Regions from separate parts of the Chelatococcus sp. GCM10030263 genome, predicted to be linked through region 1. Evidence: predicted binding sites of a transcription regulator. Region 1 holds the regulator's gene; each other region holds the start of a gene.

Region 1 (10,158 bases):
TCCTCGCCCTCCAGCGCAACGACGCCCTGGTAGCGGGACATGTCGGCGCCCTGGTCGATCGTAAACGCCAGATGGCCGTGGCCGATGAGCTCACCCGTTCCGAGCGTGCCCGCCGTGCCCATGGCGGCGAGCCGGTCCGCATCGAACCGCGCGCAGGCGCGCAGCCGGTCGGGCGCATCGAAATCGACCACGATCATGTCGATGACGCCGTCGGAGCGGGTCTGCAGCTGGAAGCGGCCGTCGAACTTCAACGCTGAGCCGAGGAGCACCGTGAGAGCCGCAGCCTCGCCCACCACCCGCGCGACCGGCGGCGGATAAGCATGCCGGCTCAAGATCGTGTCGAGCGCCGGCCCGAGCCTGACCACGCGGCCGCGCACATCGAGGCCCTCCACCGCGAAGGGCAGGACGCGATCGTCGTCGGGCAGGACGCCGGTATCCATCATCCGCCGACGGCCCCGAGACACCAGGCCAGAATGCCTTTCTGCGCGTGCAGGCGGTTCTCGGCCTCGTCGAAGACCACCGAATGCGGGCCGTCCATGACCTCGTCCGTGACCTCCTCGCCGCGGTGGGCGGGCAGGCAGTGCATGAAGATGGCGTCCGGGTTCGCCGCCGCCATCAGCTTGCCGTTGACCTGGTAGCGCTTGAGCAGATTGTGCCGGCGGCCTTCGTCCTCGTCGCCCATGGACACCCAGCAATCGGTCACGACCGCATCGGCGCCTTTGACTGCGGCGAAGGGATCGTCCGTGACCGTGATCTCCGCCCCGTCGCCGCGCGCCCGGGCGATGAGCTCCGACCGCGGCGCAAGCTCCGACGGTGATGCGATATTGAGACGGAAATCGAGGCGTGAGGCAGCCTGCACCCAGGAGGCCAGCACATTATTGGCGTCGCCCGTCCAGGCGACCGTGCGGCCCTTGATCGCTCCGCGATGCTCTTCGAAGGTGAGCACGTCGGCCATCACCTGGCAGGGATGCGAGAGCTTCGTCAGGCCGTTGATCACCGGCACGGAGGCGTGTTCCGCAAGCTCCAGCATGGCGGCGTGGTCGAGAATGCGGATCATGATGGCATCGACATAGCGCGACAGCACCCGTGCCGTATCGGCGATGGTCTCGCCGCGGCCGAGCTGCATTTCCGCGCCGGTCAGCATCAGGGGCTCGCCGCCGAGCTCGCGCATGGCGACATCGAAGGACACGCGCGTGCGCGTCGATGGCTTGTCGAAGACCATCGCCAGCACCTTGCCGGCGAGCGGCCGCTCGCGCGGCGGTTCGCCCTTGCGCCGCCCCGCCTTCAAGGCGGCGCTCGCGTCGAGCACGCGCCTCAAGTCGGTGCCGCTGAAATCGGCGAGATCGAGAAAATGCCGCGGGCCGTCCCCCGTCGGCCGGGAGACGGCGGGCCTCACGCCGGCGGTCATGGCAGAGCCCTCCGTGTGTCGCCCGCTTGCGCCTTCTGCGATACGGCCTTGATGGCCGCCTCGAGACGATCGAACGCTTCCGCGATTTCCGTTTCGCTGATGACGAGCGGCGGCACCAGGCGCACCACATTGTCGCCGGCGCCGATGACGAGGAGATGGTGGGCGCGGGCGGCTTCCACGATCTCGTTGTTCGGCGGTTTCACCTTCAGGCCGAGCATGAGGCCCTCGCCACGTATGTCCTCGACCACGTCCGGATAGCGGTCACGCAGCGACGCCAGCCGTTGCTTGAAGAGAATTCCCATCTGCCGGACATGCTCCAGGAACCCGTCGGCGAGCACCACGTCGAGCACGGCATTGCCGACGGCCATGGCGAGCGGATTGCCGCCGAAGGTCGAGCCGTGCGTCCCGGCCGTCATGCCCTTGCCGGCCTCTGCCGTGGCAAGGCAGGCGCCCATGGGAAAGCCGCCGCCGATGCCCTTGGCGACCGCCATGATATCGGGCGAAATCTCAGCCCATTCATGCGCGAAGAGCTTGCCCGTGCGACCGACACCGGACTGCACCTCGTCGAAGATGAGGAGCAGGCCCTTCTCGTCGCAGATCTGCCGGAGGCGGCGCAAATCGCCGAGCGGAAAGGGGCGGATGCCGCCTTCGCCCTGAATGGGCTCCAGCAGAATGGCCGCCGTCTCGGGCCCAATCGCTGCCTCGAGCGCGGCGAAATCACCGAACGGCACCTGGTCGAAGCCTTCGACCTTCGGGCCGAAGCCCTCCAGATATTTCTTCTGGCCACCGGCGGCGATGGTGGCGAGCGTGCGGCCGTGGAAGGCGCCTTCCACCGTGATGATGCGGAAGCGCTCGGGGGAGCCGCTCACAGCATGATATTTGCGCGCCATCTTGATGGCGCATTCGAGCGCCTCCGCGCCGGAATTGGTGAAGAACACCGTATCCGCAAAGCTGGCATCGACGAGCCGCTGGGCGAGCCGCTCGCCCTCCGGAATGCGGAAGAGGTTCGACGTGTGCCACAGCTTGGCCGCCTGGTCGGTCAAGGCCTCGACGAGATGCGGATGGCTGTAACCCACGGAGTTCACCGCGATCCCGGCCCCGAGGTCGAGATATCGTTCGCCGTCTCGCGTGACGAGCCACACGCCTTCGCCCTTTTCGAACACAACATCGGGACGTGCATAGGTTGGCAGCAGCGGCGAATTCACGGTCAAAGCCTCCACAGGGGGACGGATGCCGGGCGATCGGGGGTTAAGGCCCAAAGCCCGGAAAATCAAAGTGCCGCCCGAGAGGGGGCGGCACTCTCCCAATTCTAAAGGTCATGGCCCCAGTGTCAATTCAAACACTTTGATCGGTGGCATCACCGATGGTGCTTTCTGCGCGACATGCAAGCTTGGCAGAAAGAACACAGGTTCCTGGGGAAAACGAAATAGGCGGCAGGGCGACTCTTGCCCCCGAGTCCGGCCATATTGTAGTTTCCCTTCCAACGACTACGACATCTCGTGTAGCAGATCTTATCACTCGCACTCGTACCGACGATGCGACGCGGTCTGGCCCGACCAGGGCGAGCCGTGACGGGTGAGGGATTCGGCGCACGGCAGCCGCTGACGGAGAAGGCAATGACCGACCCGAGCATCACATGGAGCGACGAGCGCGTGGAGCTCTTGCGCAAGCTCTGGTCGGAAGGTCTGAGCGCCAGCCAGATCGCCGCCGAGCTCGGCGGTATCACGCGCAACGCCGTGATCGGCAAGGTGCACCGGCTCGGCCTCTCCGGTCGCGCCAAGGCCGCGGGCGCCACGACGCCCCGTCCGCGCAAGCCGATCCGCCCGCCTGGCCAGCAATCCCATCCGGCAGCCGGCCCCCACACCCGCGGCAATACAGCGCTGGCGGCGCAACCGTCCGCGGAGGCCGCTCCGCTACCGGTCTATGCGCCGGCCCCGCGCGAGGATGTGGTCGTACCGATGTCGGAGCGCGTGACGATCATGGAGCTTAGGGAGTCCATGTGCCGTTGGCCTTTGGGCGATCCGACGAGCCCCGATTTCCGTTTCTGCGGGGCACGGTCGATCGTCGGCTTGCCCTATTGCCCGCATCACTCGCGCATCGCCTATCAGCCGGTCGCCGACCGCCGCCGCGACCGCAAGCGGGCGTGAGCTTGGCGAATTGGCGATTGCTCCGGCAGAGGTGGGGCGGCGGCAGGCCCGCCGCCACCCCGGTCCGCATTGTCGATCAGCGATAGGCTGCAACCTGTGCGGCTCTCTCGTTCATTGCGCGAACGGAATCGTACCGTCCTTCGATGCCCATAGGAATTCCATAGTCCGGCGTATAGCGGTTCGGGTTCGCATAATAAGGAATTGCGTTGCCGGACATGACGTCCGGCAGATTCGGATAGCCTTGGGCGTAGGAGCCCCCCTCTCCGCCATGCGCCAATCCCATGACGTGTCCCAGCTCATGGCGCATAACGGAGGTTGGATTGTAGATGTTTCCGGTGCCGACCATGTTAGTTTCGGGGCCACCCACATACGCGAGACCTCCGCCCGTTTCGGTTCCGACGTAAAACGTCACGTCCGCTTTCAATTCGCTCTTTAGCGCTTGGGCTTCCGCCTGAGACCGCAGTGCTAGCAGCGCGTCCTCAAGAGTTTTCCATTTATCGTCCGAGTGTATCTTTTCCGTGCCGACCTGTCGGAAGCGGAAGTTAGCTCCGGAGTTCTCGAGTGCCTCGTTTGTGAGTTGAAAGCTATCGCGAAGATAGTCTTTTACTGTTTGCTCGCCGACATCTTCGGCGGCCTTATGGCTATAGAGCAGCAGCAGATCGATGGTAATGGTCTCCCGCTCCCACTCGCCCTTTTCGTTAACGATGAAGGCGACCGTCTCGCCCTGGTCGATCTGATAGCGTTGGCTGCCGGCCGTAACCGAAAAACTCCATGCGGCCACGGTGTCGAACACAACTCTGCTCCCGGATGGTTGGCCGGGCGGCAATTCGATGTTGGCCTGCCAGTTGCCGTCGGATACGTGAACCAAGATCTTCGGCCTGTCCAAGGGCGGCAGTTTGCCGTCGGTCAGATCGCCGGCTCGGTAGGTGGTATCCGGGCTTCGCACCATCTCCCATTTCTGCTTTTCCGCAATGTAGAGGAACTCGTAGGTGTCGCCGTTGTGCAGTTTCGTGGGGCCCGGATTGTTGATGTTCGAGCTATCAATTTCAGCCGTCGTCGCTGCAGTGGAGCGCAGAATCACGCGGTCGCGATCGCCTGCCGTTTCGGGCAGCTTGATCTGCGGCAGGAAACTCTCGTCCGAAAAGTCCACCACCGTTATCGGCGTCGTTGGCCGCGGCATGGCCGCCGTCGCGTCGGTCGCGTTCAGCTCCGTCGTGGGGCCTCTATCGAGCACCCATTTGCCGAAGCGAGCCATGTATTTGAATGCATAGGCATCGCCCGCCGTGATATCTGTCGTGCCGGCATATAAAAGGTTATCGCCGTTGATCTTGGAATTATATGTGGCCTCTGAATGAACGAGGATCACGGCGCTGTCGTCGGCATGCGCGGGAAGCTTGATGCTCGGTGCCCAGCTGCCGTTATACATCGTGTAAATGCTGAGAGCGCTGCCTTTGGCGACGTCTGGGATATTCTCGCTCACGGTCGATGGTGACATCATGTCGCTCGAAGGAGGCATAAAGCGCCATAGATTTTCTTTGAAATCATATTGGAACGTATATTTGTTCCCACTGGCGATGTTTATGCTGCTTGCCTCTAAATTTTCTCCTGTTAAAGTCGCCAAGAGTGTCGCGCTTGATGCGATAGTTACTTGATCTCCGTCGTTGGGGTTTTTTGGAAGGGTTAAATATTTACGCCAATTTCCATTGCTTAGAGTGAATGTTATGCTTCTGTAACCCGATGGAAGCTGACCTCCGTCTATGTCGTTAGGCGTCAGAGAAGTGACCGCGCTGGCGATCGGGTCGACATGGCTGCCCGCGGGGGGCGGTGTGAGTTCCAGTTGGGCGCTTGGCTCGTTGGAGGGCGGCGGAAGTTTGAACTCCGGATGATCGCCCGGATCCGCCGAGGGCGGCAGCGCAGGTGGCAATGTAAACTCCGGACCTTTATCGGCCCTCACAGAAAGGGATTGGGAAAGGTCCGTGTTGCTGCTTCCGGAAATACTGCTCATAATAAACCTCTAATATATCACATATACATTAATATAATCAATGCTATATCATTGTATTAAATTTTATGCAGCCGCAACTATGATCTGTGACTCTGACCTCGCGATCACTGTCGCTTGCAATTCGCTAAATGAGACCGTTCGGTCGCGTTGATGCTCGGCTATTTAGATGTGACCAGCTGTGGCGAGCTGGTCCGGCTTGTCGAGCGGACGGGTTCTACCGCTTCGCGAACCACGATGGCTCAGGTGATCAAGGGCGGCTGACTCCGGATCAGGTGCACCTCGACCTCCGAGAGTCGATATCCGGCCCCCTTGGCCTGAGTGCAAGCACCAGCGTTCTCGGGCGCACAGTGGCGGCGTCTACTCCATGACGTCTAAAGCGGCTTTGCCCGGCTCAGCCCGTTTTCGAGAAAGTCTCGTCGAAGGAATAGCCCGCGCCGCGCACCGTGCGGATCGGGTCCGGCCGGCGCATGCGGTTGATCGCCTTGCGCAGGCGGCCGACATGCACGTCGACGGTACGCTCGTCGATATAGACGTCATGCCCCCAGACGCGGTCGAGCAGTTGCTCGCGCGTGAAGACGCGGCCGGGGCTCTGCATCAGGAACTCGAGCAGCTTGAACTCCGTCGGGCCGAGGTGAAGCTCGCGCCCGCCGCGCTTGACGCGATGCGTCTCACGGTCGAGCTCGATGTCGCCGGCGATGAGCTGGGTCGCGACCTGCCCGGGCTTGGTGCGGCGGAGCAGGGCCCTGACCCGTGCCAGAAGCTCCGGCACGGAGAAGGGCTTGACGATATAGTCGTCGGCGCCGGTCGCCAGCCCGCGCACGCGCTCGGCCTCCTCGCCGCGCGCGGTCAGCATGATGATGGGCAGGCGCTGCGTTTCCTCACGCGCCCGCACACGCCGGCAGAGCTCGATACCGGACAAGCCCGGCAGCATCCAATCGAGAAGGACGAGGTCGGGCACCGTTTCGCGCAGGCGAACTTCTGCCTCGTCGCCACGGGCGACATTGTCGACCACGTAGCCTTCCGCTTCCAGGTTGTAACGCAACAGCAACGTCAGCGGCTCTTCGTCCTCAACGATCAGAATGCGTGGTCCCATCGGCCTGTCCATGACGTCATGCCCGTTTGCCATTGGCTCAGAGCCCCGATCTTCAGGCGTTGGGCTCCGTCGTGACGGTCGTGAAGCTCGATGTGTCGCCCTTCGGGCGGTCGACACCCAGCGTGATGCCCGTCACGAGGTAGTGGACGGTCTCGGCGATATTGGTCGTGTGATCTCCGATCCGCTCGATATTCTTGGCCAGAAAGAGGAGATGCGTGCAGAAGGTGATGTTGCGCGGGTCTTCCATCATATAGGTGAGAAGTTCGCGGAAGATCGACGTGTAGAGCGCATCGATGCGGTCGTCGCGCTGCCAGACGTCGAGCGCCCGTGTCTCGTCACGCTGCACATAAGCGTCGAGCACGTCCTTGAGCTGGCCCTGGACCAGGTCGCTCATATGCTGCACGCCGACGACGAGCTTCGGCGGTTGAGTTTCGCCGCTGACGGCGACAACGCGCTTGCTCGTGTTCTTGGCGAGATCGCCGATCCGCTCGAGATCGGCGGCGACGCGGATGGCCGAGATGAGCTCGCGCAGGTCGACAGCCATGGGCTGCCGGCGTGCGATCGTCATCACGGCGAGTTCCTCGATATCGCGCTGCAATCCGTCGAGACGGGCGTCGCCGGTGATCACCGCCTGCGCGAGACTGACGTCGCGGCGGACGAGTGCGGCGGTGGCATCACCAAGCATCTTCTCGGCGACGCCGCCCATCTCGACGATCCTGCTGCGCAGCAGGTCGAGTTCCTGATCGAAGGAGGTGACGGTATGCTCAGCCATCGGCCTGTGATCCCCTGTTCGTCGTCTGACGGCTCGGTCTCAACCGAAGCGGCCGGTGATATAGTCCTGTGTGCGCTTGTCTTGCGGCACCGTGAATATTTTCGACGTCTCGTCGAACTCGACGAGGTCGCCGAGATACATGAACGCCGTATACTGCGACACACGCGCCGCCTGCTGCATGTTGTGCGTGACGATGGCGATCGTATAGTCACGCTTCAACTCGTCGATCAGCTCCTCGACCTTGGCGGTCGAGATCGGATCGAGCGCCGAACAGGGCTCGTCCAGCAGAATGACCTCCGGCTTGACTGCCACGGTCCGGGCGATGCACAGGCGCTGCTGCTGACCGCCCGAGAGGCCGAGACCGCTCGTGTGGAGCTTGTCCTTCACTTCCTCCCACAAGGCCGCGCGCCGTAGCGCCGACTCCACGCGCACGTCGAGCTCGGCCTTGTCGAGGCTCTCATAGAGCCGGATCCCGAAGGCGATATTGTCATAGATCGACATCGGGAAGGGCGTCGGCTTCTGGAAGACCATGCCGACCTTGGCGCGAAGCATGTTGAGATCCTGCTTCGGGCTGAGCACGTTGTCACCGTCCACGAGAACTTCACCCTCCGCGCGCTGCTTCGGATAAAGATCGTACATCCGGTTCAAGACACGCAGCAGTGTGGACTTGCCGCAACCGGACGGGCCGATGAAGGCGGTGACGATATTCTGATAGAGCGGCAGATTGATGCCCTTCAGCGCGAGCGTATCGCCGTAGTAGAACTTGAGATTGCGGACCGAGACCTTCTCGGCGCGGGCGTTATCAGTGGCAGTGGGTGTCATTTCGAGTTCCCCGACGAGGCGAGCGCCCGTGCCGTGATGCTGAGGGCGAGAACGGCGAAGGTGATGATGAGTGCGCCGACCCAGGCCAGCTGCTGCCAGTCCTTGTAGGGGCTGAGCGCGAACTGGAAGATCACGACGGGCAAGCTCGCCATCGGCTGGTTGAGGTCGGCGCTCCAGAACTGGTTGTTGAGCGCGGTGAAGAGGAGCGGCGCGGTCTCGCCGCTGACGCGGGCGACCGCCAGCAGGATGCCCGTGACGATGCCGGCCCGCGCCGCCCGATAGGCGATGCGCCGGATCACCACGGAGCGCGGAAGCCCGAGCGCCGACGCCGCCTCGCGCAGCTGGTTAGGGACGAGGTTCAGCATATCCTCGGTGGTGCGCACGACGACCGGCACGACGATGATGGCGAGCGCCACGCCGCCGGCCCAGCCGGAGAAGTGCCCCATCTGCGCAACCATGACCTCATAGACGAAGAGGCCGATGACGATCGAAGGCGCGCTCAAGAGAATGTCGTTGATGAAGCGCACGACCGTGGAAAGCCGGCTGTGGCGGCCGTATTCCGCCATATAGGTCCCGGCAAGGATGCCGAGCGGTGTACCGATAGCGACACCGATCATGGTCATGACCAGGCTGCCGGCGATCGCGTTGAGGAGCCCCCCTTGACCGCCGGGCGGCGGCGTCATTTCCGTGAAGACGGCAAGGTTGAGCCCGCTGAACCCCTCCCAGAGGAGAACTCCGAGGATGAGGACGAGCCAGCCGAGGCCGAAGGCCGTCGCTGCAAGGCACAGGCTCATGGCGACGGTGTTGGAGCGGCGTCGTGCGGAATAGGAGGCCATGATCAGCGCCCCGCCTGATTTTCGAGCCGCAGCAGCATGTAGCGGGCCACGGCGAGCACGAAGAAGGTGATGATGAAGAGGATGAGGCCGAGCGCGATCAGTGAGGACGTATAAATGTCGCCGACCGCCTCGGTGAATTCGTTGGCGATGCTCGCCGAGATCGTCGTGCCGGGCGCGATGATCGAGGCGGAGATCTTGTGGGCGTTGCCGATGACGAAGGTGACCGCCATGGTCTCGCCGAGTGCGCGGCCGAGGCCGAGCATGATGCCGCCGATGACGCCGACCCGTGTGAAGGGCAGCACCACGTGGCGCACGACCTCCCAGGTGGTGCAGCCGACGCCGTAGGCCGCCTCCTTCAGCACGGGGGGCACGGTTTCGAAGACATCACGCGAGATCGAGGTGATGAAGGGCAGCACCATGATGGCGAGGATGAGCCCGGCGGTTAACACGCCGATGCCGTAGGGAGGCCCCGCGAAGATGGAATTGAGCACCGGGATCGGCCCGAACATCGCGATCAGCGCCGGCTGCACCGTCTGCTGAAGGAAGGGGGCGAAGACGAAGAGGCCCCAAATACCGTAGATGATCGAGGGAATGCCGGCGAGCAGCTCGACGGCGATGCCGATGGGCCGTTTCAGGATCGGCGGGCAGAGCTCCGTCAGGAAGATCGCGATGCCGATGCCGACCGGCACGGCGATGATCATGGCGATGAGCGACGTCATGATCGTGCCATAGATCGGCGCGAGCGCGCCGAAGCGTTCCGTCACCGGGTTCCAGGACTGCGTATAGAAGAACTCGAGCCCGAAAGCTTGGAACGCCGGAAGCGAGCCGTGAATGAGCGCGAAGATCACGCCCGCCAGGATGACGAGGACGGCAATGGCCGCCGTACGTGTCAGGAAATGGAAAAGGGCATCATTGAAGCGAAACCGTCGCAGCGCCTTGATGCGATCCGCCGCTTCTTCGGATGCCACGACGCCGCTCTGCAGGGCAACATCGGCCATGGGTTTTTGCCTCATGAGAAATGACGATCCTCGACTGCGATGCTCGGCTCGGTTCGAGGACGAGCATAAGCGAGCCG
Region 2 (10,158 bases), on a different contig from region 1:
ATCGAGCGCTTCGGTGGAGCAGGCGCACTGCACGACGTCGAGAGCTCGCTCGGCAATCTCATGACGCAGGGCGCGAGCTGGCTCGGCGCTTTCCTGCAGTCGCTCTGGTCCGGCGGTCAGGCGATCGTCGGCATTTTCTCGCTTCTGGTGATCACTCCGGTGGTCGCCTTCTATCTCCTGGTCGACTGGGACCGGATGGTGGCGAAGGTCGACAGCTGGCTGCCGCGCCGCCATGTCGAGACCATCCGCATGCTCGCCAGCGAAATGGACCACGCCATCGCCGGCTTCCTGCGCGGGCAGGCCTTGGTGTGTCTCATCCTCGGCACCTTCTATGCCGTTGGCCTGACGATCGTCGGCCTGAATTTCGGGACGCTGATCGGCCTTGTCAGCGGCCTTCTCACCTTCATTCCCTATGTCGGTTCGCTGACGGGTCTCGTCCTCTCGGGCGGAGTGGCCATCGTGCAGTTCTGGCCGGATTGGCCGATGATCGCCGCGACCTTCGCCATCTTCTTCATCGGCCAGTTCGTCGAGGGCAATATTCTCTCGCCGAAACTCGTGGGCGATGCGGTCGGCGTCCATCCGGTCTGGCTGATGTTCGCGCTGCTCGCCTTCGGCTCGCTGTTCGGCTTCCTCGGCCTGCTCCTGGCCGTACCGATCGCGGCCTCCATCGGCGTCATCGTCCGTTTCGCGCTTCGCCAATATCTGACCAGCCCGCTCTACGACGCGCCGGCGGAGCCTTTACCTTCAGAGCCCTTGCCGGCAGAGCCCTTACCGCCCGCGCCCGTAGGGGCGAAGCCGCTCGTCGCGACAGCGCGGCCGAGATCCAAAAAGAATGCCTGAAACGCCTCGCCAACTGCCTTTGGACCTGCCTGTGGCGGCGCGCTACGGCGCGGAGGATTTTCTCGTCGGCCCGCCCAATGCGGCCGCTCATGCGCTCGTGGACCGCTGGCCCGACTGGCCGGACAGGGTCGTCTTGCTCGTCGGACCCGAGGGATCGGGCAAGACGCATCTCGCTGCCATTTGGCGCGAGCGGGCAGGGGCGCTCGCCATTCCGGCCGGGACGATCGACGAGGCGGTGTTCACCGAAGACGACCGCGACGCCGTCCTCGTCGAGGATTGCGACCGGGGAGCGCTCGACGAACATGGCCTCTTCCACCTGCTCAATGTCATGCGCGCCAAGGGCCATGCCCTGCTGACGGCGCGGACGCTGCCAGGCGGCTGGGGGCTCGCGACGCCCGACCTCCTGTCGCGGCTGCGCCTGGCGCCCGTCGCGGAAATGGGGGCGCCGGACGACGCGCTTTTGCGCGCGGTCCTTGTGAAGCTCTTCGTCGATCGCCAGCTGGTGGTCGATGCCGGCGTGATCGAAACCCTCCTTCTCAGGATGGAGCGTTCCTTTGCAGCCGCCCAGCGAATCGTGGCAGCCCTCGACAGGGAAGCGCTCAGCCGCGGGCGACGGATCACGCGTGTCATGGCCACCGCCATCCTGCAGGAGATGACGTGAAGGTACCCACCCCCGCTTCGAAGCCCCGCGCCCGCCGGATCGCCAAGCCGCGGCGCCGGCCCGTGCAGCTCGCCGAGCCGGCGCCGCGGCTTGGCGATCCGGCCACCAGCGCGACAAACGATGCCGATGTCTTGGAATCGTCGCTTAAACTTGGGACAATCGCTGCAGAGCAGCGGTTACAATCCCGGGAGGCATTGGTGAGCGTCGAAGTTTCGCATCAGGTTGCGGAAGAGGCTGTGATGGCCTCGCAGCCAGCCGCCGCGGAGAAAGTTGTTGAGACCCGTGGAGCGGAAACGACGGGCAACCCGCTGGCGGGCTCGCCGGAGCGCTTCATCAACCGGGAACTCTCCTGGCTCCAGTTCAATCGGCGCGTGCTCGAGGAGGCCTCGAACCGCAGTCACCCGCTGCTCGAGCAGCTTCGCTTTCTGTCGATTTCGGCGAACAATCTCGATGAATTCTTCATGGTGCGCGTGGCGGGCTTGCGCGGCCAGGTGCGCTCGGGCGTGGAACTCGCCTCACAGGACGGCCTGACGCCGGCCGAGCAACTGGCGCGTATCAGTACCGAGGTGTCCTCACTCGCCTTTGATCAGCAACAGCGTTGGCGGGAGCTCCGGGAAGACCTCCTGCTTAACGGCATCGTCCTGGTCGAGGGCGAGGATCTCACGACGGCGGAACGGGCTTGGCTCGAGGATTATTTCCTCGACCACGTCTTTCCCGTGCTGACGCCGCTCGCGATCGATCCGGCTCATCCTTTTCCCTTCATCCCCAACCTCGGCTTCTCGATCGCGCTGTCGCTCTTTCGCAAGAGTGATAACCGCGTGCTCAACGCGCTCATCCGCGTGCCGAACAAGGTGGAGCGCTTCGTGCGCCTGCCGGATTTCGCCGACACCGGCGCGGCGCGCTTCGTCACGCTCGAGCAACTCATCCTGTTGTTCACCGGGCGGCTGTTCCCCGGCTATACGGTCACGGGTGGCGGCGGCTTCCGCGTCATCCGCGATTCCGACATCGAGGTGGAGGAAGAGGCCGAAGATCTGGTGCGTCTCTTCGAGACGGCCTTGAAGCGGCGTCGGCGCGGCAGCGTGATCCGCCTCGAAATCGATTTTGCGATGCCGGACAGCCTGCGGTCCTTCGTCGTGAAAGAGCTGAAAATCGAGCAGGACGCGGTCTTTCTCGTGGAGGGCATGCCGGCGCTCAACGAATTGAGCCAGCTCGTCTCGCTCGATCGATCAGACCTGAAGTTCAAGCCCTATAATCCGCGTTTTCCCGAACGTATTCGCGAACATGGCGGTGATTGCTTCGCGGCCATCCGCGAGAAGGACATCGTCGTCCACCACCCCTACGAATCCTTCGACGCGGTCGTGCAGTTCCTGCAACAGGCCGCGCGGGATCCGGATGTGGTCGCGGTCAAGCAGACCCTCTACCGGACGTCGTCGGATTCCCCCATCGTCAAGGCCCTTGCCGAGGCGGCCGAAGCCGGCAAGTCGGTGACCGCGCTGGTTGAGCTTAAGGCGCGCTTCGACGAAGAGGCGAATATCCGCTGGGCGCGAGACCTCGAACGGGCCGGCGTGCAGGTGGTCTTCGGCTTCATCGAGTTGAAGACGCACGCCAAGATGTCGTCTGTGGTCCGCCGCGAGGGCAACCAGCTCGTGACCTATTGCCACGTGGGCACGGGCAACTATCACCCGATCACGGCGCGCATCTATACGGATCTCTCCTTCTTCACCGCCGATCCGGTAATCGCCCGCGACGTCAGCCGCATCTTCAACTACATCACCGGTTATGCGGAGCCTGCCGGTCTCGAGCGTATGGCCGTCTCGCCGGTCACGCTGAAGCCGCGTATTCTCGACCATATCAGCGAAGAGATGGCCCATGCGAAGGCAGGTCGGCCTGCCGCCATCTGGGGCAAGTGCAATTCGCTCGTCGATCCGGTCATTATAGACGCACTTTACGAGGCGAGCTCCGCCGGCGTGCAGATCGATCTCATCATCCGCGGAATCTGCTGCCTGAGGCCAGGACTCAACGGGCTGTCGGACAACATCCGCGTGAAATCGATTGTTGGACGTTTCCTGGAGCACAGCCGCATCTTTGCTTTCGGCAATGGCCATGGCTTGCCGCATCCGCAGGCTCACCTCTACATCTCGTCGGCGGATTTGATGCCGCGCAACCTTGATCGGCGCGTGGAGACGCTCTGCCCCATTACCAACGAGACGGTTCACCAGCAGATTCTCGATCAAATTCTTTTGGCGAATCTGCTCGACAATGAGCAGAGCTGGACCATACTCCCGGACGGGACGAGCCAGAGAGTCGTGCCTCAGCGCGGTGAGCTGAAGTTCAACGCGCATCAGTATTTCATGACCAACCCGAGCCTGTCCGGACGTGGAAAATCACTCAAAGATTCACGCCCCAGAACCTTGGCTAAGAAGACCGGCCGAAGCAGTCGCTGACGACTTGGGTATTCCCGGGCGGCTGGACGTCGGACCTCCCGTCGCCATTGTCGATATCGGGTCGAACTCCGTGCGCCTCGTCGCCTATGAAGGGCTGACGCGCGCACCCTCGCCGCTGTTCAACGAGAAGGTGCTCTGCGGCCTCGGCGACAATGTCGCGACGACGGGTCAGCTGGATCAGGGGGCGATCGGCAAGGCGCTGAGGGCGCTCAAGCGGTTTCGCGTGATCTGCGCACATATGCAGGTCGGTGCGGTGCATGTGCTCGCCACGGCTGCCGCCCGCGATGCGTCCAATGGTCCGGCCTTTCTCGCTGCGGCGGAGGCAGCGATCGGCGAGCCGGTGCAACTCTTGTCGGGACCTCAGGAGGCGGAGCTCTCCGCCTATGGCGTGATATCGAGCTTCCACGGACCGGACGGGGTGGTCGGCGATCTCGGCGGCGGGAGCCTCGAGCTCATCGACGTGAAGGGCACCAATCTCGCGAGCGGCGTGACGCTGCCGGTTGGGGGGCTTGCCTTGCGCGACGTTGCCAAGGGTTCCCTGCGGGAGGCCAAACGCATCGTACGCGAGGCACTGCGCGATGCGGCGCCGCTCGATGCCTTGCGCGGCCGCACTTTCTATGCGGTCGGCGGCACCTGGCGCGCCCTTGCCCGGCTGCATATGGGGCAGAAAGGCTATCCGCTGCACGTGTTGCACGGCTATTCGATCATGCCTGGCGAGACCATCGACTTCGCCAAGATCGTGGAACGTGTCGGCGCGGAGGCGCTTGCCTCAGTCGAGCTGGTGTCGGAAGCACGGCGGCCGCTCCTTCCCTATGGAGCGCTCGTGCTCGAGGAAATCGTCCGGCGTGGCCGGCCGAAAACGGTCGTCCTCTCGGCGGCTGGCGTACGCGAGGGACTGCTCTTCGCCAAGCTCGATCCGGAAGCCCAGAAAGAGGACCCGCTGCTGCACGCCGCGCGCGAGGTCAATTGCTTGCGGTCACGGTCACCGGCGCATGCCGAGGAACTCATCGCCTGGACGGATCAGCTCGCCAGTTCGCTCCACCTCGACGAGACCGCCGAGGAGCGTCGCCTGCGCCATGCAGCCTGTTTGCTATCGGATATCGGCTGGCGATCGCACCCCGATTATCGCGGTGATCAAAGCTTCGCGTCCATCGCCCAGGCGGCTTTCGTCGGCATCGACCATCCCGGCCGCGCCTTTGTCGCGCTGGCGGTTTTCCTTCGGCACGTCGGGTTTGCCGGGGATGACGGCTTCCGGCTGCGCGAGCTGATGACCGCCCGGCTTCTCGACCGGGCGCGTATTCTGGCGGGGGCCATGCGCCTCGGCTATCTCCTCTCGGCGGGGATGCCGGGAACGCTGCCCCATACACCGCTCGTCGCCAGCGGGCACAAGCTCCAGCTCATCTTGCCACCGGACCTCGCGGATCTCGCGAGCGACCGGCTGCGCAACCGGCTGAAGCAGCTCGCGCGCTTCGTCGCGCGCGACCCTCAACTCGCCGCTGGCAAACGGCAATGATTGCGTACGGCAAGCAGCGCGACCAGCCACAGGCCACGTCAGCCGCCGACTGGCTGCGCCTTCCAATAGATGCATGAGGCGTCGCGCCCCACGCTTACAGACGGAAGCCAGCTTGCGTTATCGAGGGGCGCTACGGTGTGGGGCCGCCGGCCGTCGATTGCCGGGGGAGCCGCGGGGACAGGCGTGATCGTCTTTCCCGAAGCGCCACGGCGCTGTTCGCCGCCTTGCCGCGCGATCTCTCGATAACGGGAATTCAATCCCTGAGCTCGCATCCTTCGTCGCGCGAACTGCACGGCTTTTTGGGGCGCTTCGCTTTCAGGTAGCCGGGCTTCACGGCGAGCGAAGCCCTTCTGCCGTCTGTGGTCTGCCAAGGTCATGAAAACGAGAGGACGATGACCTCGCGAGCCGGCGCCCCATCCTGCGGGCATGTGTCTACAGCGGCACCACATATTCGAAATCGGCGAGCGAGAGCTCGGGAAGTCCCACCTTCGCGAGCACGAGTTTGCCGCCATCGTCCATCGGTATTTCTACATCCTGGCCTGTTTGCCGGGCGGTGGCCAGCAGCCGTTCGGCGTCGCTTTTGCCACCTCCGTGTTTAGCGATCCCGATGACGTCGCGGTCCTTGCCGCGGCTGGCAGGCGTGAAATCGGCGATGGTGATTATCCCGGTCATTGCGCGTAGCACGAAAGTGTCGCTGTCGGGGCCGCCGCTCAGCCGGTCCGTTCCGCTGCCTATGGCCAAGGTATCGTTTCCGGGGCCGCCGAAGAGGATGTCGTTGCCTCGGCCGCCATCGAGTTCATCGTCACCCAGGCCGCCGTAGAGCAGGTCATCGCCCTCGCCTCCGACGAGGATGTCTCGACCGCGGCCGCCTATGAGGGTGTCGTTGCCGTCGTCGCCATAGAGAATATCCTCGCCTTCGCCACCGACCAGGGTATCGCTGCCTGCATCGCCTGAAATGACGTCGTCGCCCCCACGTCCACACAGGCGGTTTGCGCCAGCATTGCCATGGATGCGGTCGTCCTCGGGCGTGCCGATGCAGTCTTCGATCAGCGAGCGGGGATCGTCCTTGAAGAGCGGCGCGTTGACGATGCGGGCGACGATATCGAGCCCTTGGAAGCTGAGGTCGGAAACGAGGGTGTGCAGGGTCGTGGCCTCGCCTGGACGCAGGTCGGCCACGAGGCGGTGGCTCCAGTTGGAGAAATCGTAACAGTCGCGGCCGCCGGCGTCCCAGATCATCAGATAGGGCTTCGGCACCTGCGGCACGCCGAAACCGACCTTGTCGGCGAAAACTTCGCCGGTCTCCGGGCTAAAACTGTAGGCCGTATCCGTCTTGCGGGTCGTGTAATTGGGAGAATAGAGCGCCCAGAGGGCCGCGGCGTCGCCGGGCATCGGGGACTGGGGCAACCAGATGGATAGCGCGTTGAGCCATTCGCGTTTTTCGCCGAATAGCTGGTCGGTGGTCGGCGGGGACTTCAAGGTGTAGGCCATCTGGCCCGTGTAGGTCATGATGGCATTGCTCTGCGTGTCAGCGTCCGGCGTCGCTACCGCCCACTGAGAGCTGCCGTCGCCTTGAGGATGGCTCAGGCCGAGTGTATGGCCGATCTCATGGAGGGCTGTTGTGTGGAAGCCGCTGCCGAGAAAGGATGCGGTCGCAAGCGGTCTTGCGTCCAGCCAGACATCCTGCTGAACGCTGACAGGAAGAGCGCGGTCGGTACTCCCGAGATGGGTCAATCCCTTGGTCAATGCGAAGCGGATATCGGCATCGGCCGGTGACTGCGTTTCCTCCACGAACCGGACGTGGACCAGTTCCGTAATCTGCTTCAGCGCAAAACGAATGGCTTGCCGTCCGTCCGGCGGCATCGGCAAATAAGCCCCCGACAAATCCTCCTCATCCTCGCCAAGCTCGGATTCGATGCCATTCTCGGTCGTGAAGGGGAGGTGGGTCATTTCTTCCTTCCTAGGGAAGGAGTATGTTTTTTCAAAAGAATTTACGTAGAAATTCCCTAGAAATGCATCAATACTTTTGTCGCCGGTTGGGTCTATTTTTTCGATTCTTTGTATTTTTGAATATTCAAACATTTCACATCCCGAGTTACTTCGCAGTCGACAATTTTATGCCCGAAGTGTTCGGCAAAGTTGCGCCCGAGATGCGGCGTATTTGGGACAGGCTTTCTCTTAATCATCAGAGGTGGAGGTTTGCATGAAAATATACTGTAAAATACTGTTATTCGTCACATTTGGGCGGGGCTGCATCAACGCGGCAGAGCCGGAGTTGGCACCGGCTGCACGTCCGCAGTCGCACGCGTTCGCTACACCGGCTCAGCAGTCCAGCAAAGCCACCCGGCCACGACGGACAGCGAGCGCGAGGCGGCCGTGTTTCAGGGCGAGCGCCCGTTCGCCGAAGAGCGATCGGCGCCAACCGCGCAGCGCCGGCACGTCCGCATCGTCGCTCGCGGCGATCGCTTCGAGGTCGTCCACGGTAGCGAGTATTTTTGGGGCGACGCGCTCGTTCTCGGCAATCGCCTTCAAGAGCACCTTGAGCATTTCGAGGACCGCGCCGTTCGCCGCCTTGCCGCGCGGCCGCTCCATGGCGGGGACAGTCTTGGCATCGCGCGACAGACCACGCTCGACCGCAGCCAGCACGTCGGCGCCGCCGCGCGAGCGCTCGAAGCCGTTCGGCACCGACCGCAACCCGCCGAGCGCCTCGATGCTGCGGGGCGTATGCGTGGCGATATCGATGACGGTGTCGTCCTTCATCACGCGCGAGCGCGGCACGTCGCGCGCTTGCGCCTCCTTCTCACGCCAGGCGGCGACCTCGATGAGAACGGCAAGATCGCGCGCCTTCTTCACCCGCCCACGCAGCCGCATCCAGGCATTCTCGGGCTTCATCTCATAGGTGGCGGGGGAGGTGAGAACGCCCATCTCTTCTTCGAGCCAGGCTTCCCGGCCGGTGCGGGCGAGTTCGGCCGACAGCGCCTGATAAACCGTGCACAGATGCGTGACATCGGACAGGGCATAGGCGAGCTGCTGCTCGCTGAGCGGCCGGTGCGACCAGTCCGTGAAGCGCGACGACTTGTCGATGCGAGCCTTGGCGAGGTCATTGGCGAGCTGCTCGTAGGAGACGGAATCGCCATAGCCGCAGACCATGGCGGCGACCTGGGTGTCGAACAGGGGGTGCGGGATGATGCCCCCCTTCTGCCAGACGATCTCCACGTCCTGTCGGGCCGAGTGGAAAACCTTGACCACCGCCTCGTCCGTCATCAAGGCGAAGAAGGGGGCGAGGTCGAGCTCGGGCGACAGGGGGTCGACCAGTATCGCTTCCTCGTCGCTCGCCATCTGGATCAGGCAAAGCTTCGAATAGAAGGTCGTCTCCCGGAGGAACTCGGTGTCCACGGTGACGAAGCGGTGCTGGCTGAGCCGCGCGCAGGCAGCCTTGAGCTTTTCAGTTGTGTCGATCAGATCCATGAAACCGCGCTATAGCCGAGCCGGAGCGACTTGTCGCGCCCATCCTTGACAAGATCGACGTCTCGTGGACTTTTCCGGCGCTTCATCCGTACAGCGCGTCCGCGCTGCAACGGTTCACTCCCGGGGCCGAGGCCCCGCAGCTTCTGGCGGCATCGGACATGCATCGCTACCGCACTCACACCTGCGGCGCGCTCCGCGCGACCGACATCGGCGAAAAAGTTCGCCTGTCCGGCTGGTGCCATCGCATCCGCGACCACGGCGGCGTGCTCTTCATCGATCTGCGCGATCACTACGGCCTCACCCAGGCAGTGATCGATCCCGATTCGCCGGCGTTCAAGGCGGCGGAGGCGCTGCGCGCCGAATGGGTGGTGCGCGTCGACGGAACAGTCCGCGCCCGGCCCGAGGGCACCGACAATCCGGATCTGCCGACCGGGGCTGTCGAGGTCTATGTCACCGAAATCGAGGTGCTCGGCCCGGCGGCGGAACTGCCGTTGCAGGTCTTCGGCGATCAGCCCTATCCCGAGGAGACGCGGCTCAAATACCGCTTCCTCGATCTCAGGCGCGAGAAGCTCCACAAAAATCTCATGACGCGTAGCGCGGTCATCGACTCGATGCGCCGGCGCATGAAAGGGCAGGGCTTCTTCGAATTCCAGACGCCGATCCTCACCGCCTCCTCGCCGGAGGGGGCACGCGACTTCCTCGTGCCGTCGCGGCTCCATCCCGGCAAATTCTACGCGCTGCCGCAAGCGCCGCAGCAGTACAAGCAGCTCATCATGATGTCGGGCTTCGATCGCTATTTCCAGATCGCGCCCTGCTTCCGCGACGAGGACCCGCGTGCCGACCGGCTGCCGGGAGAGTTCTATCAGCTCGACCTCGAAATGAGCTTTGTGACGCAGGAGGATGTCTTCGCGGCCGTCGAGCCTGTCATCCGCGGTGTCTTCGAGGATTTCGCCGAGGGTAAGCCGGTCACCCAGTCCTTCCCGCGCATCCCCTATGCCGAGGCCATGCGCAAATACGGCACGGACAAGCCGGACCTGCGCAACCCGCTCGTGATGCAGGACGTGTCGGAGCATTTCCGCGGCTCGGGCTTCAAGGTTTTTGCGCGCCTGCTCGAAGATCAGAAGAACCAGGTATGGGCTATTCCCGGCCCGAGCGGCGGCTCGCGCGCCTTCTGCGACCGCATGAACGCCTGGGCTCAGGGCGAAGGCCAGCCCGGCCTCGGCTATATCTTCTGG
Region 3 (10,158 bases), on a different contig from region 1:
CCAAAAAGATCCAGCTGCGCGCTATCGAGACGGTGCCGTATGTCTCGGTCGGCCAGTTCTATCTCGTCCGCGGCATTCGCAAGGATGTCACCGGTCTCCTCGCCTCCGGCGTTCCCGTCTACTGGAACGTCGCTAAGGGCAATTAAGCCGCGAGCCGACCGACTCAGGTCGCCTGCATAACGCGCGGACGGGGGCCGGCTCATCGGGCGGTGAGCCGGCTTTCGTATTTCTGCGGAAAAGCTCGCGCTCCGAGATTTTATATAACATTCTGAAATTGCTTATTGATCTTCATGAACTCACTCGCAGTCGGAGGCCCCTTGGCCCCAAAAGGCAGCCTTGGTAGGAAAAAATTTGCCATCACCAGCGCATCTGGAAGGACTGCAATGCGATCACAGGGATTCGCTCATGACGGTCATCCGGTTTCCGCATCGGTCTTCGCGCAAGACCTATGAGGAGGAGTTTCTCCGGCTCTGCGCGCTGCGGCGTGAAATCGACGCGCAACTCGACCAACTCGTCGAAATGGTGGACGACTTCGACGACGACGAGATCGACTATGATCCGGTGGCCGTGATGATGCATGCGCATAATGCGAGCCGGGGCGGGTGAACGCTGTCCAGGCTTCGGCATGCGTTCAGTTCTTGCGTCGGCCCATGACCTGATCGGCCCTGTGAACCCGTTCACAGCCGAGCCACGCAAAGGCTTCTAACATCCTCCTCCGGAACGTCGCCGGGATGACCGGGCGACGATCTGGAGGATCGAAGAATGACCATTCAAGCCGAAGGCGCGGCCCAGACCGCTCCCAGCATCGATAAACTGACCCAGCTTTTCGACGAGGTGCGGGCGGAGGCTTTCGCCGAGCGCATGACGGCGGCGATCAATCAGTCCGCCGTGACGCTGATGGTCTCCATCGGCCACCGCACTGGGCTCTTCGACGCTATGGCGCTCCTGCCACCATCGACGTCGCCGGAGATCGCAAGGGCGGCCAAGCTCAACGAACGCTACGTGCGCGAATGGCTGGGCACCATGGTGACCGGCGGCATCGTCACTTATGATCCCGCCACTCGGCGCTACCAGCTGCCGGTGGAGCACGCCGCCTGGCTCACGCGCGCCGCAAGCCCCAACAATCTTGCCGTTTCCGCTCAGTGGATGCCGATGCTCGCCCGCTCCGAAGATGCGATCATCGAGCGGTTCCATCGGGGCGGTGGCACGCAATATCGCGAATACTGCGGCTTCCATCAATTGATGGCCGAGGAAAGCGCGCAGACTGTCGTGACACCCCTGTTCGATCACATCCTGCCGCTGGTCCCGGGGATCACCGAGAAGCTGGAGGAGGGCATCGACGTGCTCGACGCCGGCTGCGGCTCGGGCCGGGCGCTCATTGCCATGGCCAAACGCTTCCCGCGCTCACGTTTCGTCGGATACGACCTCTGCGAGGAGGCGCTCGAAAACGGGCGCGGCGAGGCCGCGCGGGCGGGCGTCACCAATCTGAGCTTTGAGGCGCGCGATCTCACCGGCTACGACGAGCCTGGCCGCTTCGATTTCGTCACCACCTTCGATGCCGTTCACGACCAGAAGGACCCGGCGAGCATGCTGCGGGGGCTGGCCCGCGCCCTGAAGCCCGGCGGCGTCTATCTCATGCAGGACATCGGTGGCTCGAGCTATGTCGAGCGAAATACGGAGCACCCGCTCGGCCCGTTCCTCTATACGGTCTCGTGCATGCATTGCATGGCGGTCTCGCTCGGGCAGGGCGGGGCAGGGCTCGGCGCCATGTGGGGCGTGGAGCTCGCCGAGACCATGCTGCGGGAGGCGGGATTTAGCGACATCACGATCCACCGCCTGCCGCATGACCCGCTCAACGCTTATTTCGTTTCGCGGATTTGGCGGATTTGAGGTCTCAGAGGGAAGAGCGGCGGACGGGATGCTAGCGGCATCCCGTCACGCCGCCATGTGCCAGGCTGAGGGTAATGCCCTCGGCGGTCATGACGATCACGCCGTCGCGCGCCAAGGCGCGGAACTGCTTATTCACCGCCTCGCGGGTCACGCCGAGCATCTGGGCGAGGTCCGTCTGTGTGAAGCGCGTCGGCACCTCGCAGCGCGGGCCGTCGACCTTGCCATGGGCGATCGCGAGCTCATGCAGCAGGTTGAGAAGCCGCTTTCTGAGGTCCAGGAAGGTATTGTCGTTGATCTGGCCCGTATTGCGCCTCAGCCGGTCGCACAGCACGAGGATGACGTGCTTGCCGATCTGCGGGAAATCCTCGACGAGACGCAGGAACTGCGGCCGGCTCACAAAGGCCGCGCGGGTCGGCTCGAGGGCGGTGGCGGTCGCCGTGCGCGGCAGCCCATCGAGCAGGGCGATTTCGCCGATGACATCGCCGGGCTCGAGCAGGGCGAGCGTCAATTCCCGCCCGTCCACATGTCCGAGATGAATGCGCACGAGGCCTTCGGCGATGATGTAGAGGCCGTCGGCCTCGTCCGATTGCCGAAACAGGCAGTGGCCGGCCGGGAAGCTGACGATGCGCGTTGCTTCGGCCACGCGTGCCAGGCACGTGGCTTCAAGGCCCCCGAAGATGCCGGAGGTCGTCAGCCAGCGGTTGATCTCGTTCGGCTGCATGAAGTCCGCGCCACAGTCGCAGAGGATGCCGGGCTCGCGTCACAATCCGCGCGCTCCGTCGCATTCTGCCATAAAGCGGTGCAATGGGAGATGCTCATGTCAGAATTTCACCCTGAGCGGGGGGACGCCGCCGTGCAGAAGGACGGGCGCCACCGACGAGGCGCACTCCGCTTGGCTCATGCGGGTCTGGGCAGTCTTCTCATTGGCCTGGCGTCCCAGCCCGCTGCCGCCCAGATGGCCGGCTGCACGACTGTCGCCGGCAATGTTGGCCAGACCGTCGTGCGCTGCCGCCACGTGACGATCGAGGTGGCGCGCGGCGCCGATGCCGGGCTCGTCGATGACAACGGCGACGGCGCGCCGGACGCGGTCGAGCTCAAGGCCGGCGCGGTCTATATCGAGGACGAGTCGCAGGGCGGAGGCAGGCGCTTCCAGGTGCAGACGCCGCATGCGGTGGCCTCCGTTCGCGGCACAACCTGGGCGGTCGACGTGACGGCGCAGCAAAGCGCTGTTTTCGTCGAGACCGGCCGCGTCGGCGTATCACGGCTTCGCGGCGGACGCGGTGTCGTGCTCGGTCCGGGGGAGGGCGTCGACGTCCGGCCGGGAACGACACCGCTCGTGGTCACCCGCTGGGGCGCGCCGCGGGTCAGGGCTCTGCTCGCCCGGTTCGGGCGCTGACCCATGCCGCGCGGCGACGGGGCGCGTCCGCTGACCCTCGCGGCCATCCTGCTCGCGCTGGTCTGGAGCGCCTATGTCGCCCATTGGCAGGTCGCGGGCCGCGCCAGCGCGCTCGACCGGCTCGAAGCCGTCGCGCTCGATCTGCGAGCGGTCTTTGCGCCGCGCAGGCCACCGCCGGCGGATCTCGTGATCATTGCTATCGATGACGAGACGGTGCGGCAGGCTGGTCGCTATCCCCTGCCGCGCGACGTGATGGCCACGCTGGTGGCGGCGATCTCCGCGCAGAAACCGCGCGCACTGGCGCTCGACATCCTGTTCGCCGATCCCGGCCCGCGGGATCAGGACGCGGCGCTCGCCCGAGCACTTCAGGAAACTCCGGCCGTCATCGCGGCGGCGGGGCTGTTCGGCGAAGGGCGGGACATGCGCACGGAAGGCGCCGTTAGCCGCGTGCCACAACCGCGCCAGCTGCTCTGGCCGGTCGAACCGATGGCGACGGCGGCGGATGTGGGGCTCGTCAATGTGGCGACGGATTACGGCGGCATCCCGCGCCACGCGCCGCTCCTGTTCCGCGGCTCGAGCGGCCTCATTCCGTCCTTCGTCCTGCTCGGCGCTGCGCTTGCCACCGGCGCGGAGCCGCAGTTGACCGGCGAGGCGCTGCGCCTGGGGGCCCGTTCGATCCCCCTCGATCTCGGACAGCATCTGGCGCTTCGCTACTACGGCCCCCGCGGGACGATACCGACCATCAGCGCGGCCCGGCTTCTCGCCGCGCCGGCAGCGGGGCAGGCGGCCCCCGATCTCGCCGGCAAGACGATCGTCATCGGCGCGACGGCGGTCGGCAGCGGTGACAGCTTTCCCACCCCCTTCTCCGCCGTGGTCCCCGGCGTGGAGGTGCTCGCCACCGCTATCGGGAATCTCGTGGCCGGGGATGCGCTCACGCGCACGGCCATCAGTCGATGGCTTGATGCGGGCGCAGCCGGCATCCTCGCGCTTGCCGCGATCGGCCTCATCAGCATGCGGCGGGTCGCGACCGGACTGCTGCTCGTCGGGCTGCTCGCCGTCGCCTGGGTCGGCCTTTCCTTCGTCGGCTACATACTGGGATACTGGGTCAGCACGACTGTGCCCCTCGCGGCGATGCTGCCGGTCGCGGCCGTCTATGGCGCGGCCCGCCTCTGGCTGGAGCGGCGCAAGGTCCGGCATCTCACCGGCGTCGAGGAGCGCCTGCTGCCGCTGCAGCCGCGTCCGATCGCGATCAGCTTGTCGGAGGATCCGAATTTCCTCGCCGCGCCGGTTGCGCAGGATGCCGCAATCCTGTTCGTCGACCTCGCCGGCTATACCGGGCTTTCGGAAGCCCTTGGCGCGGAACGCACGCGCGAACTCCTCAAGGGCTTTCAGAAGCTGGTCGATGCCGTCGTCAATGCGCATGGCGGCTTCGTCGTCACCTTCATGGGGGACGGCGCTATGGGGCTCTTCGGCTTTCCAGATCCTGAGGACGGCGCGCTGCGTGCCTTGCGGGCGCTCGATGAACTCGACCGGCGCCTGCGCGACGACTGGGCCGGCGAAAGCCTCATGGAGCATGCGCCGCGTCCGCGTGCGCGCCTCAGCGCCCATTACGGGCCGGTGGTCGTTTCGCGCCTGGGCGGGGAGAGCCACCAGCAGGTCACGGCGACCGGCGACACGGTGAATGTGGCGAGCCGGCTCCTCGAAGTGGCCAAGGCGCAGGGCGCGACCGTCGTCGTCAGCGAAAGCATCCTGCACGCCGCGGGCGAGGGCGCCTTGCTCGCGCGTTACTCCCCGCCCATGGAGGTGCCGATCCGCGGCCGGACGGCGCCTGTCGCGGTGCGCATCGCCGCCGCGCGCGACTGATGCGCGGATAGCTCACCGGGCCTGGGGACAAAGCGTTTGCCTGTCATGCAGATGTTGCAGAGGGCCGGTAGCTCACCGGATCAAGCCAGTCTGGATTTGTTCCAGTGAGAATGGAGCCTTCGCGATGACCGAACAGACGCCACGCGCCACCGCGTTTCCGACCAGTCTGCTGGAAGAAGCGGACGGAGAGGGGCGCAACCCGACCGCCAATCCCACCATGGGCGAAATCATTTCGACCCGCTTCTCGCGCCGCGGCCTGCTCAAGGGCTCGCTCGCCGTGTCCGCCATCGCAGCGACCGTGAGCCCGCTCGCCCTGGTGACGGCCGACAAGGCCAAAGCCGCGAGCTCGGCCTTCTCCTTCACGGAGGTCGAAGCCGGCGTCGACGCCAATCACCACGTGGCGCCCGGCTATGATGCCGACATCCTGCTGCGCTGGGGCGATCCGCTCTTCCCGGATGCGCCTGCCTTCGACCCGCGCAACCAGAGCGCCGAGGCGCAGCGCCGGCAGTTCGGCTACAACAACGATTACGTCGGCTATATTCCGCTCGACGGCTCGCCGACGCATGGTCTGCTCGTTGTCAACCATGAATATACCAACGAACATCTGATGTTCCCGGGCATCGTGCAGGTCGTCGACGGGAAGGCGAAGATCGCCCCGGCCGACCAGAAGCGCGTCGACATCGAAATGGCCGCCCATGGCGGCACGATCGTCGAGATCCGCAAGGTTGACGGCAAGTGGCAGGTCGTGCGCGACGGTCGCTACAATCGCCGCATCACCTCCGCGACGCCGATGGAATTGACCGGCCCCGCCGCCGGGCACGATCGGGTCAAGACGAGCGACGATCCGACCGGCACCAAGGTGATCGGCACCGTCAACAACTGCGCCGGCGGCGTCACGCCCTGGGGCACCTATGTCATGGCCGAGGAGAATTTCCACGGCTACTTTGCCGGCAAACTGCCCGAAGGCCATGCCGAGGCTGCCAACTACAAGCGCTATGGCGTGCCGGAGTCGACCTATCAGTGGGCCAATTTCTACGACCGCTTCGATATCGCGAAGGAACCGCACGAGCCGAACCGCTTCGGATGGATCGTCGAGGTCGATCCGATGGATCCGAACTCCACGCCGAAGAAGCGCACGGCCCTCGGCCGCTTCAAGCATGAGGGCGCGGAATCGATCGTCGCGAAGGATGGGCGCGTCGTGTTCTATCTCGGCGACGACGAGCGCTTCGACTATGTCTATAAATTCGTGACGGCCGGCCGCTTCGACCCGAACAACCGCGCGGCCAATATGAACCTTCTCGACGAAGGCACGCTCTATGTCGCGAAATTTGCGCCGGACGGCACGCTGACCTGGCTGCCGGTCGTCCATGGCCAGGGGCCGCTGACGGCTGCGAACGGTTTCAACAGCCAGGCCGACGTGCTGATCGAGACGCGGCGCGCCGGCGACCTGCTCGGCGCGACCAAGATGGACCGCCCCGAAGACATCCAGCCGAACCATGTCAATGGCAAGGTCTATGTGATGCTCACCAACAACACGCGGCGCACGGCCGACCAGGTCGATACTGCTAATCCGCGCGCCAAGAACGCCTTCGGTCATATCATCGAAATCGCCGAGGACGGTGGTGACTTCGCCGCCACGACCGGTCGTTGGGAAGTGCTGCTGAAATGCGGTGATCCGTCGGTCGCCGCGGTCGGGGCTTCCTTCTCCACCGAGACCACAAAGAACGGCTGGTTCGGCATGCCCGACAATTGCGCCGTCGACAGCGCCGGGCGCCTGTGGGTCTCGACCGACGGCAACTCGCCGAAGGACACCGGCCGCACCGACGGGCTCTGGGCGGTCGATACCGAGGGCGAGGCGCGCGCCACCTCCAAGCTGTTCTATCGCGTGCCGGTTGGCGCTGAGATGTGCGGCCCCTTGTTCACGCCCGATGACGAGACGGCCTTCGTCGCCGTGCAGCATCCGGGCGATGGCGGCGAGGATTGGGAGGGCTTCGCCCGTCCCTCCTATTACGAAGACCTCTCGACCCGCTGGCCGGACTTCAAGGACGACATGCCCGTGCGTCCGTCCGTGGTTGCCATTACCAAGCAGGGCGGCGGCAAGATCGCGGTCTGAGCAAGATCGCGGTCTGCGTTTTCCGCAAACGACAACGGGGCGGCTTCGGCCGCCCCGCTCTTTTTACAGCACTGAATTCAGTCGGTTCAGCGTGCCTGCACGAGGGAGGAGATGATCCCCGTCGCCATATTGATCATCGCATAATTGCCGTCGACCTCGACCCACTGATGGCCGCGGGGCGGCCGGCTGAGCCGATGGCGGCGCCAGTCGCGGTCAGACACGACGTGGCGGCGGTAGGACGATGGCACGGCCTTGCCACGGGCCCACCAGGCCGGGCGCTGCGTGGCGCGTGGGCGCGATGCCGGTCCCCGCTCGAACTGTTGCGGACGATGATCGCGCATGTTGTCGTGGCGTACCGGGCCATGATCCGGGGATCGATCATATCGTTGTTGGGCAAAAGCGGCACTTGAATCGATCAATGCCAATGCCAAACCAGCAATAAGAAGTTTTTTCATGTCTTGAGACCTTTATCCTTCAACTGCATCGCCACACGATCGGCGATTCGCGATGAACGGAACATGAAGATCCTGATTAAGCTTTTGTAACAAGACGGAAACGTTGTTCCTCGCGCATGCGAGGTCTGCGCGAGAGGCCGCACTGCTGGATCTCGGCGACGCGTGACGTTTTGGGACTTTTTTCGAAGGCGCGTCGCTTCTACCATTTGGCCATGTGTGGTCGCATCGTCCAAGCTAGCCCGTCCGAACTTCTGGCACTCGGCCTCGTCATCGGCGAAGGTCTGCAGGCCGGCGCGGGGCAACCCCGTTTCAATGGGGCACCGGGGCAGGAGCTAGGGGTGGTGCGCCGGCATCCGCAGACGGGGCGCTATCACCTCGACCGGCTGCTCTGGGGACTCGTCCCTTTCTGGCTGGCCGATCCGACCGGCGGCAGACGGCCGATCAACGCCAAGGCGGAAACGGTGCGCACGCTCCCGAGCTTCCGTGAGGCCTATGCGCGGCGGCGTTGCCTCCTGCCCGTCGACGGCTTCTTCGAATGGCAGCAAATGGGCCGCGGTGCCAAGCGGCCGCACGCCATCACTATGCGCGACCGCGCGCCCTTCGCGCTGGCAGGGCTTTGGGAGAATTGGCGGCACCCGGAAACGGGGACCTGGATCCGCACCTTCTGCGTGCTGACGAGCGAGGCCAACAGCCTGATCAGCGCGATCCACCACCGCATGCCGGTGATCATTCCGCCGCGGGCCTATGTGCGGTGGCTGTCGGGGGAGGCGGATCCCGCCGATCTTCTTGCGTCCTTTCCGGCCGATGCCATGGCGCTCTGGCCCGTATCGACCCGGGTGAACAGCCCGGCCAATGACGACGCTGCGTTGCTCGACCCCGCTGCCGATGCCGTTGTCGAAGACCGGCTTCTCTGAAGTCGGGCGTTATCGTCCGGCTTGACGGCGGTGCCTCTATAAGACCTATCGATGCTCGCGCTCTCCGGAACCTCTGCGGGAGGCACGACCCGGGACCGAGGCATGGAGCATCTTTTCACGGCCGTCGAGCCCTTTGTGCGCGCGCACGGCTCGCCTGTCGTCGGCATCGTCCTGTTCTTCGAATCGCTCGGGCTGCCATTGCCCGGCGAATCCATGCTGATCGTGGCCGGTGTGCTCGCCTCGCGCGGCGAAATATCGCCGACCCTGCTCATCCTCTACGCCTGGATCGGTTCGGTGCTCGGCGACAATGCCGGCTATGTCATCGGCCGTCTGCTCGGGCGTCAGGTGCTGTTGCGCTATGGGGGGAAGGTCGGCCTGACGGCAGAGCGTTTCGCCCGCATCGAGGAGGTTTTCGCCCGCTACGGTCCGGTCGCCGTGGCCTTCGCGCGCTTCGTCAATATCCTGCGCCAACTCAACGGCATCGTCGCGGGCGTCGCGGGCATGCCGTGGGAACGGTTTCTCCTGTTCAACGCGCTTGGCGCTGCGCTGTGGGTCGGCGTCTGGGGTGGAGGCGCGCTCCTCTTCGGCAGGCATATCGGCACCTTCGAGGGCCTTCTCCACCATCTCGGGCCCTGGGGGATGGCGGCGCTGGCCGCCGCAGCCATCGCCAGCGTCGCGGGCATCGTCTGGCTTGCCCGCCGCACGGGCTCGGTAAAGGGCTGAACTCATTGGGTTTTCATCTGTGCCGCGGTCCGGTGGCGATGCGCACCATTACCCCGCGTTAACATTCCGGTCATCATGTCATGGTTTTGCCGCATTTGGCCGCACTTTTGATGGCCAAGTCTTGTTCACACCGTTGTGCGCGATTCGGCTGAATTCTGGCCGATTCGTTTCAGTGCCCCGTAAGCGCCAGTCTGGCACGCTCGACGATGGCTGGAGGTCTTCAGCGGCTTCCCGGCGGATGCGCTTGCTTGCGTGTTCTCCGGCAGGTCTGTACATGGACTTCGTCCGCAACAACAACGGGATGGGCCGATGCCGGTAACGCAGAAGACGCCAGGAAGCCGACGCGCTCGTGAAGCCGCCGATGAAATTCCCGGAAATCTTCCGCGTACCGCGAGTCTAAGACCCTTTCCGATATTGGTGCTGCGGGCGGCCGCGGCATCCGCGGTTGCTCTGATTGCGGCCAATTGCGTGCCGCAAACCGCCAAGATCGATCCGAAATCCAGCGACCCGGCAACTGTGGCAGACAAAAGCACGCTGCCCAAGGGTGGCGGCCGCGATCACGTCGGCAAGCCCTATAAGGTCGGCGGCAAGACCTTCCATCCTAAGGAAAATGCCGAGTATTCGCGTGTTGGCCTGGCATCCTGGTATGGCGGCATCTTCCATGGCCGTCGCACCGCCAACGGCGAGATATTCGACAAGAATTCCATCGCCGCGGCGCATCCGACCTTGCCCTTGCCGAGCTACGTCCGCGTCACCAATCTCACCAACAGCCGCTCGATCATCGTTCGCGTCAACGATCGCGGC

The links. The regulator PhoB, encoded in region 1, activates phosphate uptake and scavenging genes when phosphate is short. The targets are predictions, from matches to a motif close to TGTCATNNANCTGTCAT.
Region 2: ACFQU1_RS16600 (RNA degradosome polyphosphate kinase) is a predicted target of PhoB. The motif match lies at 1,629-1,645, and genes of this name have one in related genera.
Region 3: ACFQU1_RS23605 (PhoX family protein) is a predicted target of PhoB. The motif match lies at 5,191-5,207, and genes of this name have one in related genera.

The regions. Positions count from the first base shown of each region.
Region 1 covers NZ_JBHTDB010000005.1:636,808-646,965, forward strand. Annotated here, with positions in the region: gene ACFQU1_RS13240 (Hsp33 family molecular chaperone) at 1-440, opposite strand, end outside; gene argF (ornithine carbamoyltransferase) at 440-1,408, opposite strand; gene ACFQU1_RS13250 (aspartate aminotransferase family protein) at 1,405-2,613, opposite strand; gene ACFQU1_RS13255 (GcrA family cell cycle regulator) at 3,025-3,555, shown strand; gene ACFQU1_RS13260 (zinc-dependent metalloprotease family protein) at 3,632-5,560, opposite strand; gene phoB (phosphate regulon transcriptional regulator PhoB) at 5,952-6,653, opposite strand; gene phoU (phosphate signaling complex protein PhoU) at 6,706-7,425, opposite strand; gene pstB (phosphate ABC transporter ATP-binding protein PstB) at 7,465-8,247, opposite strand; gene pstA (phosphate ABC transporter permease PstA) at 8,244-9,083, opposite strand; gene pstC (phosphate ABC transporter permease subunit PstC) at 9,086-10,081, opposite strand.
Region 2 covers NZ_JBHTDB010000007.1:76,015-86,172, forward strand. Annotated here, with positions in the region: gene ACFQU1_RS16590 (AI-2E family transporter) at 1-840, shown strand, start outside; gene ACFQU1_RS16595 (hypothetical protein) at 833-1,501, shown strand; gene ACFQU1_RS16600 (RNA degradosome polyphosphate kinase) at 1,741-3,945, shown strand; gene ACFQU1_RS16605 (Ppx/GppA family phosphatase) at 3,950-5,458, shown strand; gene ACFQU1_RS16610 (reprolysin-like metallopeptidase) at 5,891-7,537, opposite strand; gene rnd (ribonuclease D) at 7,778-8,923, opposite strand; gene aspS (aspartate--tRNA ligase) at 9,082-10,158, shown strand, end outside.
Region 3 covers NZ_JBHTDB010000016.1:255,960-266,117, forward strand. Annotated here, with positions in the region: gene ACFQU1_RS23575 (ABC transporter substrate-binding protein) at 1-146, shown strand, start outside; gene ACFQU1_RS23580 (hypothetical protein) at 406-606, shown strand; gene ACFQU1_RS23585 (class I SAM-dependent methyltransferase) at 763-1,890, shown strand; gene ACFQU1_RS23590 (Crp/Fnr family transcriptional regulator) at 1,922-2,611, opposite strand; gene ACFQU1_RS23595 (FecR domain-containing protein) at 2,708-3,286, shown strand; gene ACFQU1_RS23600 (CHASE2 domain-containing protein) at 3,290-5,149, shown strand; gene ACFQU1_RS23605 (PhoX family protein) at 5,274-7,262, shown strand; gene ACFQU1_RS23610 (RcnB family protein) at 7,349-7,717, opposite strand; gene ACFQU1_RS23615 (SOS response-associated peptidase) at 7,930-8,631, shown strand; gene ACFQU1_RS23620 (DedA family protein) at 8,734-9,354, shown strand; gene ACFQU1_RS23625 (septal ring lytic transglycosylase RlpA family protein) at 9,871-10,158, shown strand, end outside.